3 regions of the Cohnella herbarum genome follow, and region 3 is predicted to be linked to each of the others. Evidence: riboswitches for the same ligand, from Rfam matches in the RefSeq annotation. Region 3 holds a riboswitch; each other region holds the start of a gene.
What was found. A riboswitch is a leader RNA that binds a small molecule or an ion and turns the genes downstream of it on or off. The one in region 3 is predicted to bind cyclic di-AMP.
Positions count from the first base shown of each region.

Region 1: linked by a shared signal. The riboswitch ahead of HH215_RS31825 (C40 family peptidase) and the one ahead of HH215_RS17225 (PAS domain S-box protein) in region 3 are both predicted to bind cyclic di-AMP.
Region 2: linked by a shared signal. The riboswitch ahead of HH215_RS25335 (C40 family peptidase) and the one ahead of HH215_RS17225 (PAS domain S-box protein) in region 3 are both predicted to bind cyclic di-AMP.

Region 1 covers NZ_CP051680.1:7,569,474-7,575,616, reverse strand. Annotated here, with positions in the region: gene HH215_RS31830 (discoidin domain-containing protein) at 79-2,493, opposite strand; gene HH215_RS31825 (C40 family peptidase) at 2,754-3,260, opposite strand; cyclic di-AMP (ydaO/yuaA leader) riboswitch at 3,264-3,399, opposite strand; gene HH215_RS31820 (helix-turn-helix domain-containing protein) at 3,530-4,420, opposite strand; gene HH215_RS31815 (hypothetical protein) at 4,583-5,110, opposite strand; tRNA gene HH215_RS31810 (tRNA-Leu) at 5,274-5,359, opposite strand; tRNA gene HH215_RS31805 (tRNA-Lys) at 5,411-5,486, opposite strand; tRNA gene HH215_RS31800 (tRNA-Glu) at 5,490-5,564, opposite strand.
Region 2 covers NZ_CP051680.1:5,938,673-5,944,815, reverse strand. Annotated here, with positions in the region: gene HH215_RS25350 (HelD family protein) at 1-17, shown strand, start outside; gene HH215_RS25345 (M1 family metallopeptidase) at 230-2,224, shown strand; gene HH215_RS25340 (hypothetical protein) at 2,237-3,052, shown strand; cyclic di-AMP (ydaO/yuaA leader) riboswitch at 3,262-3,402, shown strand; gene HH215_RS25335 (C40 family peptidase) at 3,407-3,901, shown strand; gene HH215_RS25330 (helix-turn-helix domain-containing protein) at 4,018-4,869, opposite strand; gene HH215_RS25325 (alcohol dehydrogenase catalytic domain-containing protein) at 5,111-6,143, shown strand, end outside.
Region 3 covers NZ_CP051680.1:4,030,176-4,036,318, forward strand. Annotated here, with positions in the region: gene HH215_RS17220 (DUF3048 domain-containing protein) at 109-1,182, opposite strand; gene HH215_RS17225 (PAS domain S-box protein) at 1,289-1,825, opposite strand; cyclic di-AMP (ydaO/yuaA leader) riboswitch at 1,964-2,155, opposite strand; gene HH215_RS17230 (class I SAM-dependent methyltransferase) at 2,359-3,183, opposite strand; gene HH215_RS17235 (AbfB domain-containing protein) at 3,337-5,340, opposite strand; gene HH215_RS17240 (glycoside hydrolase family 43 protein) at 5,450-6,143, opposite strand, start outside.

The DNA of each region.
Region 1 (6,143 bases), 3.5 Mb from region 3:
GGATGAACCGAAATACATGGAAATCGTCCTTAAAAAGGAGGAGGCGCTTTCGCGGGAAAAGCGCCTTCTCCTGCTACACTATTTCACCGGTCCGAACGTATACACGGCGATCTCCGACACGTTGGCGGAGTTGGTCGTTTTCTGGAAGCGTAAATACCGAGTCTGAACGTTCTCCACGATATGCTCGTTCCAGGTCTGGTACGTCGCGCAGGGGTCGGTGAACAGAGGCGTCCACGTGCCGCCCGGGCTACCGGCATAAACGGTAAAATTACCCTGGTTCTGATAATCGCGGAGGTAGATTCGATCGATATCGTAGACTTGGCCAAGATCGATATACGCGAACGCGGGAGTACGACCGGCTTGGTAGCCCGGATCCCAGTAGGTAACCGGCGCTCCCCCGGTTCCGCCCCGGGGATCTCCGACAAGCGATTGTTCGTCTGCCAACAGGTTCGCGTTGCCGTAACCGGATTCGTTCGTCACTGTGGATGAGGTAAGATCCAGCCACGAGCTAGGCGACTTCGTCGTCGCCGAGACCGCGTTCGATAGCGACGACTTATTCTCGCTCTCGTCCGCGGCTTTCATGGCGAAATAATACGTTGTCGTCTGGGACAACTGCTTGACCAGCATCGTCTGGGTGGTGCCCGCGGCAGTAGGTATCGGTTCGGAACCCAAACGGGTAGCGGCTGCCCAGTCGCCTTCTCCGGTAATCGGAGATTCGCTGTAGCGTATATCGTAATATTTCGCGTCGCCCGTGTTGCCGTCGTCTCCGGGCACCGTCCAAGACAGCCGAAGCGACGTGCTCTGGATGGAGGCTACCGCCAGATCGGAGATGGCCGAAGGCGGTATCACGTCTCCGGAAGCACCGCCGTCGGGAAGAAGGCCCAATCCCTGGTGGGGCGAACTCGAAGCCAGCCGCAAGTCGTCCGTCATCCAAGGCACCGCCGTCCAATACGAGGCGTTACCGGGCGCATTGGCTTCCGTTGCGACATGGGTCTGGATACTTTGATACATTTTCCCCTCATGAACGACGTAATCGCCGGCATTATAGGTGATCGCGATCTCGTTCGGCGGCGTTAAATTATATAAGGCATTATAAGCGGTAGATTTATAGGTCCATCTCTCCAACAAGGAGTAATCGAAGTCGGAAGAGAAGGTCGGATCCCTGAATTCTACGTCGGTGACGTCGGCGTTCGCGTTGCCTGAAGCGTGATAGTTGTTCAGATCTCCGTTAGCTGCGTTCAACGGGCCGATGAATGTCCGGGTTCCCTCGTACACGTTGTCGTTGATGGAGATCGGATTTGACGGCGCGAGAGCGTTGATCAACTTATTCGTATCCGTCTCCGTCAGCTTCACTTCATTAGCCTGGAACTGGATTCCGCTAATGAAGTTATTCTCGAGCCGTAAACCGGAAGTCGTATTCTGCTGGGGAGTTGGATTATTAAGATAGGAGAAAAAGCTTCTGCTATGAGAGAAGTAGTTATCGTGAACGTAGACTTCTCCTTGGGCGGGAATTTCGCTTCCGGGCGATGCCGTCCTAGCAAGGAAATGCACGTTGAACAGGTCGCCGCCGCTTCCGATCACGATATTATGATGGATGTCGATATCGCCATCCCTGGCCGTTAGTTGGAACGCTCCGTCCTGCCAGATTTGGAAAGGATCCTTCCAGTCGAGGGCGCTGAACAGGATAACGTTGTGATGGATTTCCGCCCCGTCGCCTAAATGACTAAGCTGCAGCCCTTCCGTGCCGGAACGGACGATCCGGTTATTATAGAATTGGAGATTCGTAAACTTGTGCTGCGCGTTCGAGTCCTTGCTCGTATTGCCGATATACGCGCCTTCCGATTCGTTATCGTGAATGTACAGATCATGGATTTTAACGTCATCCATATTAGCAAGCGGCTGATTATCGGACTTAATCAAGAGTCCGGCAAATCCGGCATGCCCGACCTCTACATACGAGAGCTCGAAGCCGGTTGCGCTGTCGACCTTGAGGGCGCTATCCCTCGTGTGAGTCACTTCGATCCCATATCTGCCCTCCGAGTCCCCGTATCCTCCGTTCTTATGTCCAACGTAACTCGGATGCCCCGTCTGTTGAACCGGATCGTATTCTCCGGTCAGAACCCAATTCGATCCACCGCTAAGCCACAGCGAATAACCATGGCGTTGATTCATCGGCCTCTCCTGTTCGTTAATGAGGACCTGCCCTCCGTAATTTGTGATGACTAACGGATCACTGGCGCTTCGCTGCGGCAAATTCCGGATCGTGATATACCTGTATTTACCGGCTGGAATATAGAGCCGATCCAAAGTGCTCCATGCGACATCAGGGTACTTGGTCTGTACGTTCTCAATGGAAACCTCCGTCTGTCCTTGAATGGGTAATACGAAGACGTTCAGCGGTTCATCCGCCGATACCGTTGCTCCGCCGGCCGGGAAGATTGCAACGAATAGCAATGCTAAGGCAAGCAATTGAACGAAAGGCTTTTTTCTCATAATCCTTCCTCCTCGAATTTGGTTTTCGCTTGCTTTCCTTCCTCGTTCTTCTCCTTCCCCTTTTAAGGTAGCTTGCTATATCAGCGTAAATATTTCCCTTTCTCAATCCAATTAGGTGATGTTACGAAATACATCGCGATAGAACTATCTTTTTCTCGAGTTGTCGCCAATAATTTAAAAACCAAAAAAACCACCCAATCCCCTTCTGCTGGGGATTGGGTGGTTGGGTGATTATTGTTTTATCACTTCGCTCGCGCAGCCTACTCTTCCAACACTTGAGAATCATCTTCGCTCTCGTGACCCTCATTGATCATATCCGCGTAGTTCTCGCCGGAGACGACTCTTCTAGCCGTTACATATCTCTTAGCGTAGTATTTATCCGACAACTTACTAATCCGCACGCCTTTGCTGCTCGACGAGTGGGCGAATTGTCCGTCGCCTACATATATTCCCGCATGAGAAACCCCTTTGCCGCTCGTGTTGAAAAATACGAGGTCCCCAAGACGAAGATCGTCTTTCTCGACTTTCTCTCCGATTTTGGATTGGGAACTAGACGTTCTAGGCAGCTTCGTCTCATATTGATTAAAAATGTACAAAATAAATCCCGAGCAATCGAATCCGCTAGTCGTCGTTCCCCCCCATTTGTAAGGAGTTCCTACGACTTCATCTATTGCTTTGTTCAAATCGTTCTGCGATGCGAAAACGCTTCCCCCGCTAAAAGCAATAACCAAGACGAAGCTAAACAACGATAAGACAAACTTCTTCAATGTTGCTACTCTCCTTCGGTGCCTACGAGGTTAGCTTAAGGGTTCGGTTGAAGGTTCCCTATAATCCCTTGACAGCAGGATTAATTCACCCAACTTGGTTCTCCCGTTTCTCCAATCGAGAATTCGGCATAAATAGATATTAAATTACATTATGTAATATAAATTCAAAAAAAATGCGGTAAATCCTGCTTCCCAAAGATTAGAATCCTCTCATACGTTACGGATCCAATTACACCGTAAATGCGAGGACGAATAGAGGACCGGATCGCTTATCTGTCAGGCGTGTCCCGATACAAAGTCGCGACGAATTGGCTCAAGTTCATCCCCGTCTTCCGCTTGAACATTTTCCCGAACGCGTGAATATCCGAATACCCCACTTCCGATGCGATCTCGCTAAACGACATCCCCGATTGGAGAGCCAGACCCTTCGCCTTCTCCAGCCGTATCCATACCAAATATTGAAGCGGCGACATGCCGAAGGCTTGCTTAAACTGAGTAATAACGTAATTACGGCTCCAACCGGTCAGTCGCTCTAATTCTTCATGTCGGAAACCGCTTCTCAGGCGACTGTCGATGTAGTTGCGGATGAGCACGAGCTTGGCGCTTCCTGAAGACTCTTTGACCGCCGAAGCAGCCTCGTTGGAGCGGCGCGCCTCGGATAAAGCGAGCAATATTCCCATGAGCAGCTGCTGACATCTCACCTTAGCCAACGTTCCCGGCTGACGATAATAATGAACGAGCTCCGATAGGCGATTTTCCAGCGAGTGATCCGAATAATTCCCCATGTCGTGGGGAGTCTCCGCTTCCGATCTGCCGAACGCGAGTAGATCCTGCAACGGAAATTCCGCGCTCCCGAAATGAAAAACAATCGAAACGCACACATACGGCTTCCCCGGAACGGTATTCACGTAATGCGCCTCTCCCGGGCCTTGGAACAGCAAATCCCCCTTGGACGTATGATACCGGATTCCGCCAATGACGTACTCCGCATAACCTTCCACCACGTATTGAAGCTGATATTGCTTTAAGACCCTCGGTTTCAGCGACCACTCCTCCGGCGCGTGGAACATGTGGGCTAAAGTAATGTACGGCGGAAAATAAAACTCCTGCAAGTCCTCCAGCGTCTCGGAAGGATCGAGGTAATGCAGTTTCTTCGTCATAACCCCGCGCCGCCCCTCTAGGTTGACTCTTACTTCTACCTTTCTTTTCGACAATGAGGACGATTCTTCCTTTTCCATCTACTCCTAAAAACCTAACCTATTGAAGCAAAAAACGATCCTTCCCCGGTGCAATCCCGAGAAAAGATCGTTGCGTGCGCTTATTTAGAATATGGCGTTTTCCAAGTGTACATAGACGAGTTCCCCATCCGTCTCGATCCAACCGTTATCCAGTTGAACCGTTTGAGGCTCGTTCCCGTTCGTAATCGCCGTTAGCCGATCCTCTGCCCAGCTATTACCGGAGAACACGGTCAAGACTCGGTTAACCGCGTGTACGGCTTCTGCATTGCCGCCCGGGTACGTTACATCGAGCACAAGCCGGTTGCCTTGAATCCCGACGACTCCCTCGACTCCGTTCGAATTGGTGAACCCGATGCCATTTTCGCGGAACGACAGCTTATAGTCCAATTCTCCGAATAAGGAAACGATATCTTTGGTTGATGCCGCGACGCGTTCGTTCACTCCGTCCAAAGAGTCCACTTGCCGGCCTGCCCAATCTCTCATTTCGCCGAGCGCCGTTTCCAATTCGCTTCGCGCTTCTTCCACCGTCGGGGCCGCATTGCCGCATGCCGCAAGGAGAAGCAGAAGAAGCAATGCTAGAATAGTCGTCTTTATTTTACTTTTCGCCATCACTCACCCGTCCACCTCTCGTCGTTTTTCTCTACAATACGTATGGAGAGGAAGTTGGTAGCAATATCTAATATCCGCCCAAGCAAGAACCCCTCGTTATTTTCCGATACCGAAAAAGAACAATAAAAAAATCCCCGGGCAACCAGGGATTCGAACTTATTAAGTATGGTGCGGTCGAGAGGACTCGAACCTCCACGAGATTGCTCCCGCCAGCCCCTCAAGCTGGTGCGTCTGCCATTCCGCCACGACCGCATACTATTGAATTGTCGCCCGATTCGGCTTACGCCTTACGGAGCAAATAAATGGTGAGCCATGAAGGACTCGAACCTTCGACACCCTGATTAAAAGTCAGGTGCTCTACCAACTGAGCTAATGGCTCGCATGGTGACCCCTAGGGGATTCGAACCCCTGTTACCTCCGTGAAAGGGAGGTGTCTTAACCGCTTGACCAAGGGGCCATTTCCGGTCTGCGATTTCGTAATTTCGCGTTACCCGTTTCAGACGACAAATATGATTATATCCGAATCGGATGGCGAGTGCAAGCATTTTTTCGGCATTTTTTTCGGACAAGTTTTGAGACGAGTTATTCTTCAGATATTGGGCACAATCGGTGTGGATTCGGTCACCCATAATTCGATGCGATATTGAAAATGAACAGTGTCGAAGGCTTGCAGAAATAACGTTAAGCCATCATCTTATGGCTGCCTTATCCTCGCGTCACACAGCGCATAACACCCTGGCATCACCTTATTGTTAGCCCAGTCATCGAATTTTACACTCTTCTGCCGGAATAACGTTACTGCATCACCCTATTCCCTCCGTACTCTCATGTACCTATCAAATAACACCTTCGTATCGCCTTAATCGCAAATCCGTGTCCCCACTCTCTCTTACAACCTAGTCGAACATTTATCGCCGCTTCGCGCCGTGCGCAGCTCCCAGCTCAGCGATGTCGTCTTAACACCTCTCAAACTGTCGCAATATTTCTCCTTTGTCATTAGAAGTCGAAGTTGTTGTGTTTGTGTATCGATAGCGGA
Region 2 (6,143 bases), 1.9 Mb from region 3:
CCCCATTGCTTGCGTAACGATCGCATGATTTCGATCGCGAACGGATAACGAAAGAGGCGGAGCGGATAAATCCCGCGCCGCCTCTTTCCCGTACCCGACGCGAAACGGCGTCTGACGCTTCAGCAATATTCTTACGGCTTATCCCACTTTCCTTGCGATACGAAGATATAATCCGCGGACAACCCACATATATATCTCGTAGATGCTTGTCAACGGGAGGGTTATCCGTATGCCTAAGCGCCGTTCGCTGCGAATGTTACTTTTCGTCGCTGCCGCTGCTGTACTTATTATGTCTGTTCGATTCGGGTTTGCCGACGCTTGGGTAGACCAATATGCTTTGCCCGCTTCCTCGTCGTCCGAGCTCCCGGTAACGGCTACGCCTTCTTCGGCGCAGCCTAAGGCCGATCCGGGACCCGACGCTCCCCAACAACCGAAAGCCGTTGTCCTCAGCGATCGAATAACGGAGTATCACATCTCCGTTTCTCTCGATGACCAGAACGGAAGTCTGTCCGGCGAACAAATCGTGACCTGGAAAAATCCCGGCCGCAAACCCGTGTCGGACTTCTATTTACATCTCTATCCGAACGCATTTTCACCCGGCAGCACCTTCATCAAAGAATCCAAGGGGCAACTGCGCGGCGACAAAATGAAAGAAGGAAGCTATGGAAGCATGGCGCTTACTGCTTTGACGACGGAGCAAGGAGAAACGCTTCTCCCCCGCCTCCATTACGTTCAGCCGGACGATGGCAACAAGAGCGACCGGACGTTGGTTTCCTTCCGACTGCCGGAGCCGCTTAATCCCGGATCCAGCATCACGTTGCGAATGAACTTCACCGTTAAGCTTCCGGATGTATTCGCGAGAATGGGCAAAGCCGGCGATTTCGTCATGGCGGGACAATGGTTCCCGAAAGTCGCCGTGTACGAGACGGTCGGCATGCGGGGGCGAACGACCGAAGGCTGGAATTTGCATCAATACCACGGCAATTCGGAATTCTACTCGGACTTCGGTATCTACAGCGTCCGCATCGATGTTCCCGAAACCTATAAGATTGCGGCGACGGGTTTCCAAACGAAGGCGCCCGTCCTATCCGGCGGACGCAAAAGCTTCCAATTTTACGCCGACGACGTCCATGACTTCGCTTGGTCCGCCTCTCCCGTATTCGAGTACGTGGAAGACTCCTTCTCTTCCCCCGGGGTTCCCGGCGTGCGGATCAAGCTATTCCTTGACCCGCTCCACAAGGACTTGAAGGATCGTTACATGCATGCGGCGAAATCCGCCCTAGCCAAGCTTGGACAATGGTATGGAGAATATCCATACTCCACGTTATCCATCGTCGTTCCTCCGAAGGACGGCAATGGAGCCGGAGGCATGGAGTATCCGACGCTCGTTACCGCCGCGGCCGCGCGGGACGACAATCCCGGATACGATCTGGAGCGCACGCTAGTCCACGAGATCGCCCATCAGTACTGGTACGGGCTGGTTGCCTCCAATGAATTCGAAGAAGCTTGGCTCGACGAAGGCTTTACTTCGTATACCGAAGATAAATTGATGGCCAGCATCTATGGCGTCGTTCCCAATCTGCCGATCGAAGCCAGCTATATGACCCATCCGGAGCCGCTTCATCAGTCCTCTTGGCGCTATAGTTCCTCGGATAGGTACGCCGAGAACGTCTACTTGCGCGGCAAGCTCGTACTTTCTTCCTTGGAGCGTCAAGTCGGCGACAAAACGATGAGCAAGATTTTGCGGACTTATTTTCAGAATTACAAATTCAAGCACCCTTCTTCCTCGGACTTCCAGAAGGTCGTGGAATCCGTAACGAAGACGAAGTGGACCGACTTCTTCCAAGCCTACGTCCAGCATGGAGAGATGACCGATTACGCGATCGATAACATCAACACGCGCAAGACTAGCGAAGGTTACGAAAGCCTCGTGCTTCTGAAGCGATACGGCGGCAGCCCGCAGCCGGTCTCGATCTGGCTCAAGTTCCAAGACGGGCAATCCATTCGCAAAAAATGGGACGGCGTGCAGACCCACGTCCAGTTACAGCTCTTTTCCGCTACGCCGTTAACTTACGCGGCCATCGATCCTAGCATGAACGTCGTTCTCGATAACCGCAGATATAACAACTATCTCAAGGCCGAAGTCCCCCAACAGGAACGCTCGCGAATAGCGACCGGCATAACTCAAATCATCGAAGGACTGTTCGGAACAATGGTGTGGTGAGGTGACTAAGGGATGCGTCGATTATTAAAAATGGGATGGGACATGACCGTTCGGCATAAGTATGTATTGGTTCTCCTATTTCTCTATCGCTTGTTGTGGGGATTTTTCCTTTACCGGTTCGTCGATTCGGTCGTAACGCCGGTGTTAGCCCGTTACCCCGCGGATCATCCAAACTCCGACGCGACCCATCTGTTCCTCATCGAAGCTCAATTCCGCCTGCTCAAGACCGATCTCGTGAACGAGGTTCTCTGGATGTTAGGCGGGCTGCTGCTCATGCGGATGGTTCTCACGCCCCTGCTCAACGCCGGCGTTTATTACTCCTTCCACCACGCCCTGGAAGGAGAAGGAACCCGCGTATTGTCCGGAATGCGAAGGACTTGGAAGCCGGTAACGCTGCTCTACTGGATAGAGAACGGGCTCATTCTGCTACCCGCCGCATGGCTGCTGCCGTTAGCCGAAGATCGGTTTCTCTCGGAGCCCTCCTTATCCGCTTGGCTTCAGGAAATGCTACCCTATGCCGCCGCGTGGCTGGCGTTCGGATTTATTGTTCATCTGCTGTTTCAATTCATGCAGTTCGGGGCGGTTTCGCGGGAAGGAATCTTTAAGGGCCTGAGTTTGGCGCTTCGCCGGGCGTTCCCTCTTCTGGGAATTACCTTCATCTTGCTCGGCATCGGATTGGCAGTGTCCGCGACGGCATGGGCCGTATCCTTCCTCTGGTCAGGCTTTCTCGCCGTAGCGCTGCACCAAGCTTTCCACTTCGTTCGCGCCTTGCTTAAGCTGTGGACTTCCGCTTCGCAGTATCAAGTATGGTGCAATACGAAGTCGTAAGCCCCTCTTGTCCCCTTCGACAATAGATGACACGGGACATTCCCCGGTTGCGCCTTTCGAGGCCGCGGCCGGGGTTTGGCGTTATTATCGGCGGGATAAATTGAGACTAAAGGAGGAGATCAATCCCGAGTTTTTCACTCCAGATTAAGGAATTCTCATTTAGCAGATGCAGGAAATTCGTCACGAAACCCGAATATATAAGTCTAAGTAATCAAAAATTGCCGAGTTCCCGCACAACGGGGAACGGGGGAACCATCAACACGGGTGAATTGGCTTTGCTTCATACGAGCCATAGGGGAACCTTCTACCGAACCCTCCAGCTAACCTCGTAGGCATTGGAAGGAGTCACCGGTTTTGCGCAAAGTGTCTATGTTCATGTTTTCCTTAGCAGTACTCCTAGCTTTCCAGGTAGGCAGCGCATTCGCAGACTCCAAGCTAGACAAATCGGTTGCACCGCTCATCGGAACTGACTACAAGTACGGCGGAACGACAACGAGCGGATTCGACTGCTCCGGCTTTACGGGGTACGTCTTCAACGAACTCGGCATCGATTTGCCCCGTTCTTCGCGGGATATGTTCAGCTGGGAAAAGGCAACCAAAATTGCCGACGATGAACTTCGCGCAGGCGATCTCGTATTCTTCAATACGAGCGGCAGCGGCGTCTCTCATGTCGGGATTTACGTTGGCAACAACAAATTTGCCCATGCGGCATCCAAAGGCGTTACGATTACATCCTTGGATGAATCTTACTACGCCAAGCGTTATCTCGGCGCCCGTCGCGTCATGAGCGATGGAACGTACGAGAAAGTGGCTACCGAGCAAGTCGCAGAGGTAGCTGCAGCGCAGTAACATTCGCATTATAGTAAGAGGCTGACTCGGCAGGTCTTCATTGACCGTTGAGACAGCCTCTTTGTTTTATACCTATATCCAAATCATCCATGTTCTTCTCATCGGCATCCCCTCCCTCACGCCATAAGCTCCTGCGATTTCAACTGCTTGCGCCATTCGGCGGGACTTTGACCGTAATGACTCTTGAACAGCCTCGTAAAATGATGAACGCTGTTAAATCCCGTCTCCTGAACGATGGAGCTGATCGGCATATCGCTTCCGGACAAATAACTGGCCGCGGCTCTAAGGCGAAGATCCCTGAGATATTCGAACGGCGTCATGTTCATATGTTTCTTGAACAGCCTCACGAGATAAGAGGGATCCAGGGCGACGATTTCCGCAAGCGTCTCCAACGTAACGTTCTCTTTGTACCGCCAATCCAAATAATCGATCAGCAAGTCGACCGCGGCGCGGGATTTGTGCTTGATCTTGCGATCGACCGCGACGTTTCCGCCCCCTGACGCCCCCAGAATATGGGCGATCAGCTTATACGTCTTCCGAATTTCAAGCAAGCATACTTCTCCGAGATTCGAGTCTTGTTCGGCAAGACCCGTCGATTGGAGATGATAGACGAAGTCTAGCGACTGAATGACCGAAGACGCGAGCACGATTTTAGAATAGATATCCTTGCGGGCTTGCATGAAATTCCAATCATCCACTTGCTCGTTGGAGAACGGGAACTCTTCCGGATCCTCGAGTTCCAGAAATCGGAATTTGGCTTCGGCTGCCAAGCTCTCCAGCTCATGCGGGGTAGAGTTGGGTAGAATGAACACGGCCGGCGCTTCCGCCTCGCAGACGTTTCCTCGCCACTTGAACTTGACCTTTCCTCCGGTAATATAAAGAATTTCATAACACGATGGATGCATGCCTCCTCCCGGCGCTTCGGCCGACTGCGATATCGTCCCTGCTCCGCAGTATCTGATTTCCATCTTCGACCTCCCGATAATAATGTCAATTACGTTCAAACGATATCATGATTTATTTTAAAATAACGTTATAAAACAAGAAAAATTAAATATTAATAAGGACGATACTGTGCAAATACTTACCTCCTTCCCTATTGTACACTTAAACCAATGAAACACACTACTCGAAAATGAAAGAAGGCGAATTTTCATAAAAGCCCTGCAGATCATCGGCAAGAATACATTCGAGATTATAGAAACTCCGTTGACGGATCCGCAAGAAGACCAAGTCACCGTACGTATCGAAATCGTAACTACTTGCCCGCGTTGGGACATGAACATGATGGGCGGCAAAGATATGTTCGACGCATCCAAACAGCCCGACTATCCGCTTCTTCCGGGATGGCCGGGTCATGAGATGGCAGGTACGGTCGTCGCGGTTGGAGGGAAGGTCACCTCGCTGAAAGTCGGCGATCGCGTAGCGTCTTTGGAACACCTGCTCGGCAACGGCGCATATGCCGAATATTTGAATTATCGAACGCATGAGCTCATTAAACTTCCCGACTCCGTGGAATGGAAGCAAGCCGTATCCTTTGAATTGTTCAAATGCGTGTTGATCGGCCTGTTGCAATTCGGAGACCTCTCCGGCAAATCGATGCTCGTATCCGGACTCGGACCGGCAGGAATGCTCGCTATGCAGGCAGCTAGCCTGATGGGCGCTTCGCGAGTCGTTGCAGTGGACATCAATCGCGAACGAATTGCCTACGTGAATGGCTTGGGTATCGGGCTCGCAAAGCATTCCGACGATCTGGGAGACGAGCGCTTCGACCTTGGTTACGATTGCGTCGGGGCGGCCGCTTCCGTGCAAAATCTGCTGGAACGAATCGATTCGCACTTGGTCATCTTTGGCGTGCTGAAGGGCGAGGTTCGTTACGGGGACCATCTCTGGTCAAAGGGGATTAAGCTCGAGTCCTACAAGTACCGGAGCTTCGAGGAAAGCGATCGGGAGCTCCTTCTCGACCTCGTGGTCAACAAAGGCTTGAATACGGAATGCCTTCAGACTCACCATGTCCCTCTATATCGCTACCATGAGACGGTTCAGCTGTTGAATACGCAAGAGGCAATCAAAGTGTATGCCTACCCCCGACCGATTTCGTTGCAGCTGCGGAGGAGGTTTGACATGAAAGCGAAAGCCGTCGTATTTACAGGAGTGAGACAAGTACGTTATATGCAAGTCGAGGTTCCGGAGCCGGGTCCCGAGGACGTAGTGATCGATCTCGAGTATTCGTGGATCAGCA
Region 3 (6,143 bases):
GAATGTTTCTAATCGATATTAAGTACGTAAACGGAAAAAGGGATTTCCGCTATCCCATTCGCATGGTCGCGGAACAATCCCTTCGTCTGCCGATGTGGAATCGCCGGCTTATTGATAAGTCACGTGCTGATCCAACGCGGTTGAATTCGGTACGACATGATAGTAGGTTACGCCCGGCAGGAACGGCAGCTCTTGTCCGTCCTTCACGAGACGGATGACGTCTCCCTCCTTACGCTCCCACTCGCACGGGATCGCCTTGCCGTTCTGGAACAAGATCGCTTTGCCGCCGCTGTTCAGATCGACGACCAGCCGGCCGACATCGTCCTTGATATCGTGTTTGGCCGAGAGTACAACCAGGTTCGTTGCGGTCAACTGCTGATCGTTGTTTTTGTCGATGTGGGGCTCGCCGTTAATAGAACGGGAATAGACCGCTTTCACGCTATCGTAAGCATAAGAAACTTTGTAGTCCGACAACATAAACTTGATGTCGATCTGAGTCGCTGCCGCAGCCGTCGCGAGCTGCGTTGGCGCAGAGTTAAAACTCAGGAGCGGCATCGTCGCCGTATTGCTGTATTTGCGTTTCTCGGCGCCTGCCCGGAGCTGCTCCAACGTCGAATAAACGTTATGAGGAGCCTTGCGGGACTTGTCCCGATAGAAGTAAGCGCCGGCGTTCGTGATTTCGTCTAAGTCTTCCTTATGCTGTCGCTGAAGGATCGCGAACGCATCGTTGCTAGCTCCGGCGTGTACGAGCACCCCGCTATAAAATTCGCCTACTTGGATGAAATAAGGACGAATGCTTCGGATCGGTCCGATCGGATCGGTGAATTCCTTGCTTTGGAACACGGCTGCGAAACGCGTTATTCCTCCTTCCGCAAGCAGCTCCCATACGATATCCGCCTGCGTGAGTCCCGATTGCGGCCGGGCGGGCTTAAGGTTATTGATCATGACCGCGAACGGCCTGTTCGATACTTCGCTCTCCGCGGGCAACCCCGTTAACGGAGCCAAGAAGGCCGCAGTAGGCGCCGTTGCGGTTTCGCTAGCCGACTCGGATGCGCTGGCCGTCGGCGCCGCCGTCTCGACCGGCAGGTTCGACGTCTCTTTCGAACCGTTGCCGCATGCGGTTAAACCAACGAGCGCGGACGCGAGCGTAAGCTGCATCGCGATTCGTAATCGTTGCGTCATGCTCAGTCTCCCTTCGCAAGATCGATCAAATATGTACTCTTCCATTAAACCATACGAGCCCCTCGGGAAAAAGAGCCGATTTTCCTTATTTCGACAACCCCGTCTACTATAGAGGCAACCGTTTATTTCTGATGATCCCGCGGAAACCTTCCGGACCTTCGTCTTCCATCGCCCTTATCCGCGCGATGGAATTCTCTACGATCTTCTTCGTTCCATCCGGCATGATCACTTCCCACTCCGAGCCATTTATAGGAATGAACTTCGTATAAGGCTTGCCAAGCAAATCTATCCGGGCTACCCCCAGAATTTCGCACAGTGCCGCATTAAAGAAGACAATCCTGCCTTCCTCGTCCGTTTCATAATAACCGTCCTTGATCAAATCTACGGTCGTGCGGATCTCCTCCGTTTGCTTCTCCCGCTCTGCCGCCTCCGATTGACGGAGTTTGTCCATCTTCAACATGGCAAAAGAGGTAAAGGTAAACGATACGGATAAGACCGTCACTACGCTTGCCGACAGTCTTGTCCCTATCTCGCGCCAATCCCCGGCGGACCAATCCATGACGAGATAATCCACGCTCATTTGGCACGTAAGCGCCGCAACGATATAAATATAAGTCAATCTTCGAATCTCCAAGTTATTCATGGGAATATCTCCTTTCCCTAATTTTCTCGAGGTTAAAAAAGGACAACAAAAAAGAAGCCTGCGCGAAGAGGATTCTTCTCGTGGCTTCTGCAATACAGCTAAGAAACGGCTAAACGACCGCATCTCTACACGATACTCGTTACCTCTCTATTGCGCTTACGAGGTTAGCTGCCGGATTCGGGCAAGAGAGTCGCCCTACTTCAGATTCCTATAACGGAACCTGATGATTCACCCCTTGAACGTTCGGACACCCGGATACTCGGATGTGCTTGCGTTCCGTTGGATCCCCCGCTCCTTGTCGTTTCCGCAAGGATTAAGCGTTGTTCGTTTGAACGAACCATGATGAGTCTAATGGTACCTGTTCCCTATAGGGTTGTAAAACGTCCTAGAACGACTTTAATCGTCGATTTACGACAAATTCGGCATTCGGGTCGCATACTTACGTGTCCATCTTCGAATTGCCCGTCATTCTCTTCCGTTTCCTTCCGCTTGCGCCAAATTTACCGAGAGCTATCGAACGAATGACTCGGCGATCAATTTTTGCTTAGCCAGAACGAACCTCCGCTCATCGATATCCCTCCGGGACGCAACTCCTCTTCAATCGGTTGCAAGATACTCAGCAATTCCGCGTCTTGGGAGATGAAATGACTAGGAAAAGTTACGCGGAATGCCGGGTTTGCGCCCTGAGCCAGCAAGTAAGCAGCCAGCATGTATTGTTCGTTGTAGAAGCGGTGGGACCAAGATGCGGGATAGTCGTCCGGCAAGAAAATATCATGAAAATGAATCCGTACGCCCGGCTTCAGGCGAGGCATGATTTCCAAAAACACGATGTTCGCGTCGGAGTTCTGAAAGACGTAATGGCTGCTGTCCACGAACAAAATATCTCCCGCCTCTAGTTCCTCGAACAGGCTTATATCCGTATTCTCCAACGGCTTCCTGATCACGTCGTCGCACAATTCATCGATTTCGTCCCGCGGGAACGGGTCGATGGAGACGATGGAAGTTCGCAACCCGTGATCGACGGCCGCCCGCTTCGCGAACTTGGTCGAATACCCCGAACCGATCTCGTAATATCGCGCCGGATCGGTTGTCGCCAACAAACCGTATAACGAGATCGCATCCAGGCCGCTAAACCATTCGTTGCGCCAGGAAGGCTGCTGCGGATTCAATACGTCCTGATCTAAGCCGATGCTCGCGAACTGTCCGCGCAGCTTAACGAATGAACGCAACTGCTCCGCATAGCTGGATCGATTGCCGTTGATGGCGTCATAGAGGGGGGTATGCCGCGGAAGCTCGCCTCCGAATCTCGGTTTCGGAACGATCGGGTAATTGACGTAGATCGGATACAATGAACTCATCCCATCGACTCCCTTCACCCCTAACCGTATTCCGTTCCTCTCCTTCTTGCGACTTATACTTGCCTACTCTGCTCTGCGCGTAGCAAACAAAAAAAACGGGAGGAGCGGCGCAAGCCGGCTCTTCCCGTTTCTCATAACCTAGCGTTCTTCTCCTTATTTCACGAAAAACGTCGCATCCGCCTGATCCAAAGCATTCGAGATCGACGAAATTTCCAACAAGCCGGCTCTGTGCCTCATGAAGGCTCCGGAAATGTTGTAGGACTCGAAGGATGTCGCCCAACCGTTCGAGAAACCGGAACGAATGTGCCAAGTCGCGTCGTTCTTGAACAACGTCGAATTGTCGTTCGCTTCCAGCCATACTTTCCCGTCCCGGTGTCTCAAATAATAGCCGGGGACGGTTACCGATTCGATCGATACCGCGGACGCGTTAGCCAGCCCGGGAACGATTCTCCATTGGGAATCGGCGGCGTACTGGGCTCCGTCGAGTTTGCCCCGCCCGCCGTTAAAGCGAATAAAGCTGCCTTGAATGTTGTAGCTTTCGAATTGATTCACCGGAATTTCGACGTCGACGCGCGTCGTCTTCCAATTCTGCGTATCGAGACCGTTCGCCGTCCACTGTATGACTTTCGTTCCGGGCAGCGCGCCCCCGCCGGCATTGTCCAACATCAAGCCGCTATGTTCGTTCATGCTCGTGTAATAACCGTTGCCTCTGTAGGCGAACTTCCATCGTTGCGTATCCAGGAAGTTATCCGTCCACAAGACGACGTTCGTCCCCGGTGTCGTAACTCCGTTAGGATCGTCCAAGACGAGATTATTGTTCACGTTCATTACCCTGAAGAAGCCGTTGCTCCGATAATCCGTCCGCCACCATTGGGTATCGGCGCTAAGATCTCCCCATTGAATGACCTTCGTTCCGGGAGGCGAGCCGCCGCCCGCGTTATCCAGCAAGAGACCGTTGTTTTGGTTAATGAGCTTATACGTTGCGCCCGATGCGAGAGCGGAGTCCAAATTCATCTGAGCGACGTTCGCCCTGATCTCGTTCCGGTTTCCTACCTTGACGCTGTTGAGTTCAAGCAGAAGCGAATGGTCTAGAGGCAGAAGCGTTCCGCTCCAGGCCGCAGGCGTGTTCTGATTGCTCCCCTTGACCGTCAGCGGCGCGTCGACTTGCGTCCACGTAGCTCCGTTATTGCCGCTAGTGAACATCTTATTGGCGGAAGAGACGACGTCCGTCATTCCGCGAACGTAGAACCTGCCGTTCGCGCTCCCGTCGTCGACGAAAGCGACTTCCGGAGTCTGGGACGCGCGGTAGATTCCCGTGCCGACTACGTTCCCGAGATTCGTAGGGCTGCCCCAGTTGATGCCGTCCGTCGAAGTTTTGAATCGGACCGCGAAGTTCGGAGTCGCTCCCAGCATTTCGAAGAACATGAAGTACGTTCCGTTCTTGGAACGGACGACTCTGGGCATTCCCGGCCGCCAATCCCAATTCGTATTGTCGCCGATAATGATGCTGTAATTGCCCCAAGTCAGTCCGCCGTCGCTGGAAATCTCCTGCGCGATCGCCTGATTATAGCCCGGTTGCCGTTCATCGGAATAGTAGCAGATCAGCCTGCCGTCGGCGGTGACCGCGAATTCGGGCTCCCAAGTCCGCTTCGTCCCAGCCGTTCCCCGCGCGGCCAAGTTGCTATGCAGCTGCCAAGTCGCGCCGTTATCCGAGCTTCTCCAAATATGGATCGTGTACGGAGCGTTGTTATCCCAATCCGTCGATGCGAACAACAACGTCCCCGCCGGTAAAGCCCCGACTTGCTGCGGCAGCACGTAAAGCGTGGTCATGCCTTGTTGATCCCTATTCAAACCAAAACTGTTCGGATCGATCTCGCTGTAGAGAGACCAGGTCAAACCGTTATCGGTGCTCCTGTAGAAAGGAAACGGCTGCATGCCGACCCAGTTCGTATTGCCTGGGAACTTACGCGTGAAGGTTGCGAGAATATCCCCGTTGCTCAGCTTGACCGCTCTCGTATAATACGGCTCGGGTTCCGCCGGATTACTGTATACGACCGATCCCGTCGTAGCCGCTTGAGCCGGGGCGATCATGATCGCCGAAGATAACAAAGTCAATGCGAAAGTAAGCAGAAGCAACGTTCTTAGCCTTTTCCTCATTTCATTCCCTCCGTTTATCGACAATCTACGAACGTTAAGAAACTCTCAAACTAAACTCTCATAAGTTGCTCTCCTACGAAACTCTCATTCCGTATTCCTCGCGATGAGATCATTCTCCCGAAGGCACGGCAATATCCCGCGCGTCTTCGACAGGAACTCCGAAATCCGGTCTGCCGTCCGGGCGCCAGCCGAATTTCTGAACCCTCGTGTTGCGAAGGCCGAGCTCGGCGCCGGGAAAAGGAAGAGCATGGAACACGATCCAATCCTCCTCTCCGTCCGGAGAAACGGTAAAGCTGTTGTGACCCGTGGCATATACTTCGTTTACTATGGATTTGCTGAATACGGGCTTTGAAGATTTCTCCCAAGAGGCAGCTTCCATCGGATCCGAATTTTCGCCCATCGTCAGCATGCCGAGCGAATAGTCTTCGGACCATGTCGTGCTAGCCGAATAAACAAGAAACACGAATCCGTTCCTCCGCAAAATGACCGGACCTTCGTTAATCGCCATGCCGCCTTGCTTTTCCCAATCGAGCGTAGGGGCCGTCAGCAACACATTGTCCGACTCCAACGTCCAAGGATTCGTCATGCGTACGATGTAGATGGCCGAACCGTAGTCGGGAAAATGACCATAACCTGCATAAAGAAAATAAAGACGATCGTGCAATACCATGACGGTGCCGTCCAAACCGGGAACGGCGGTCGGTAGAATCCCTTTCCATGTCCAATCGCCTATCGTCGGATCTTCTTCTCTGTTTTCGAGCACGCATATCCTACGGGTTTCGTCGCCTCCGCCATCGTTGGCG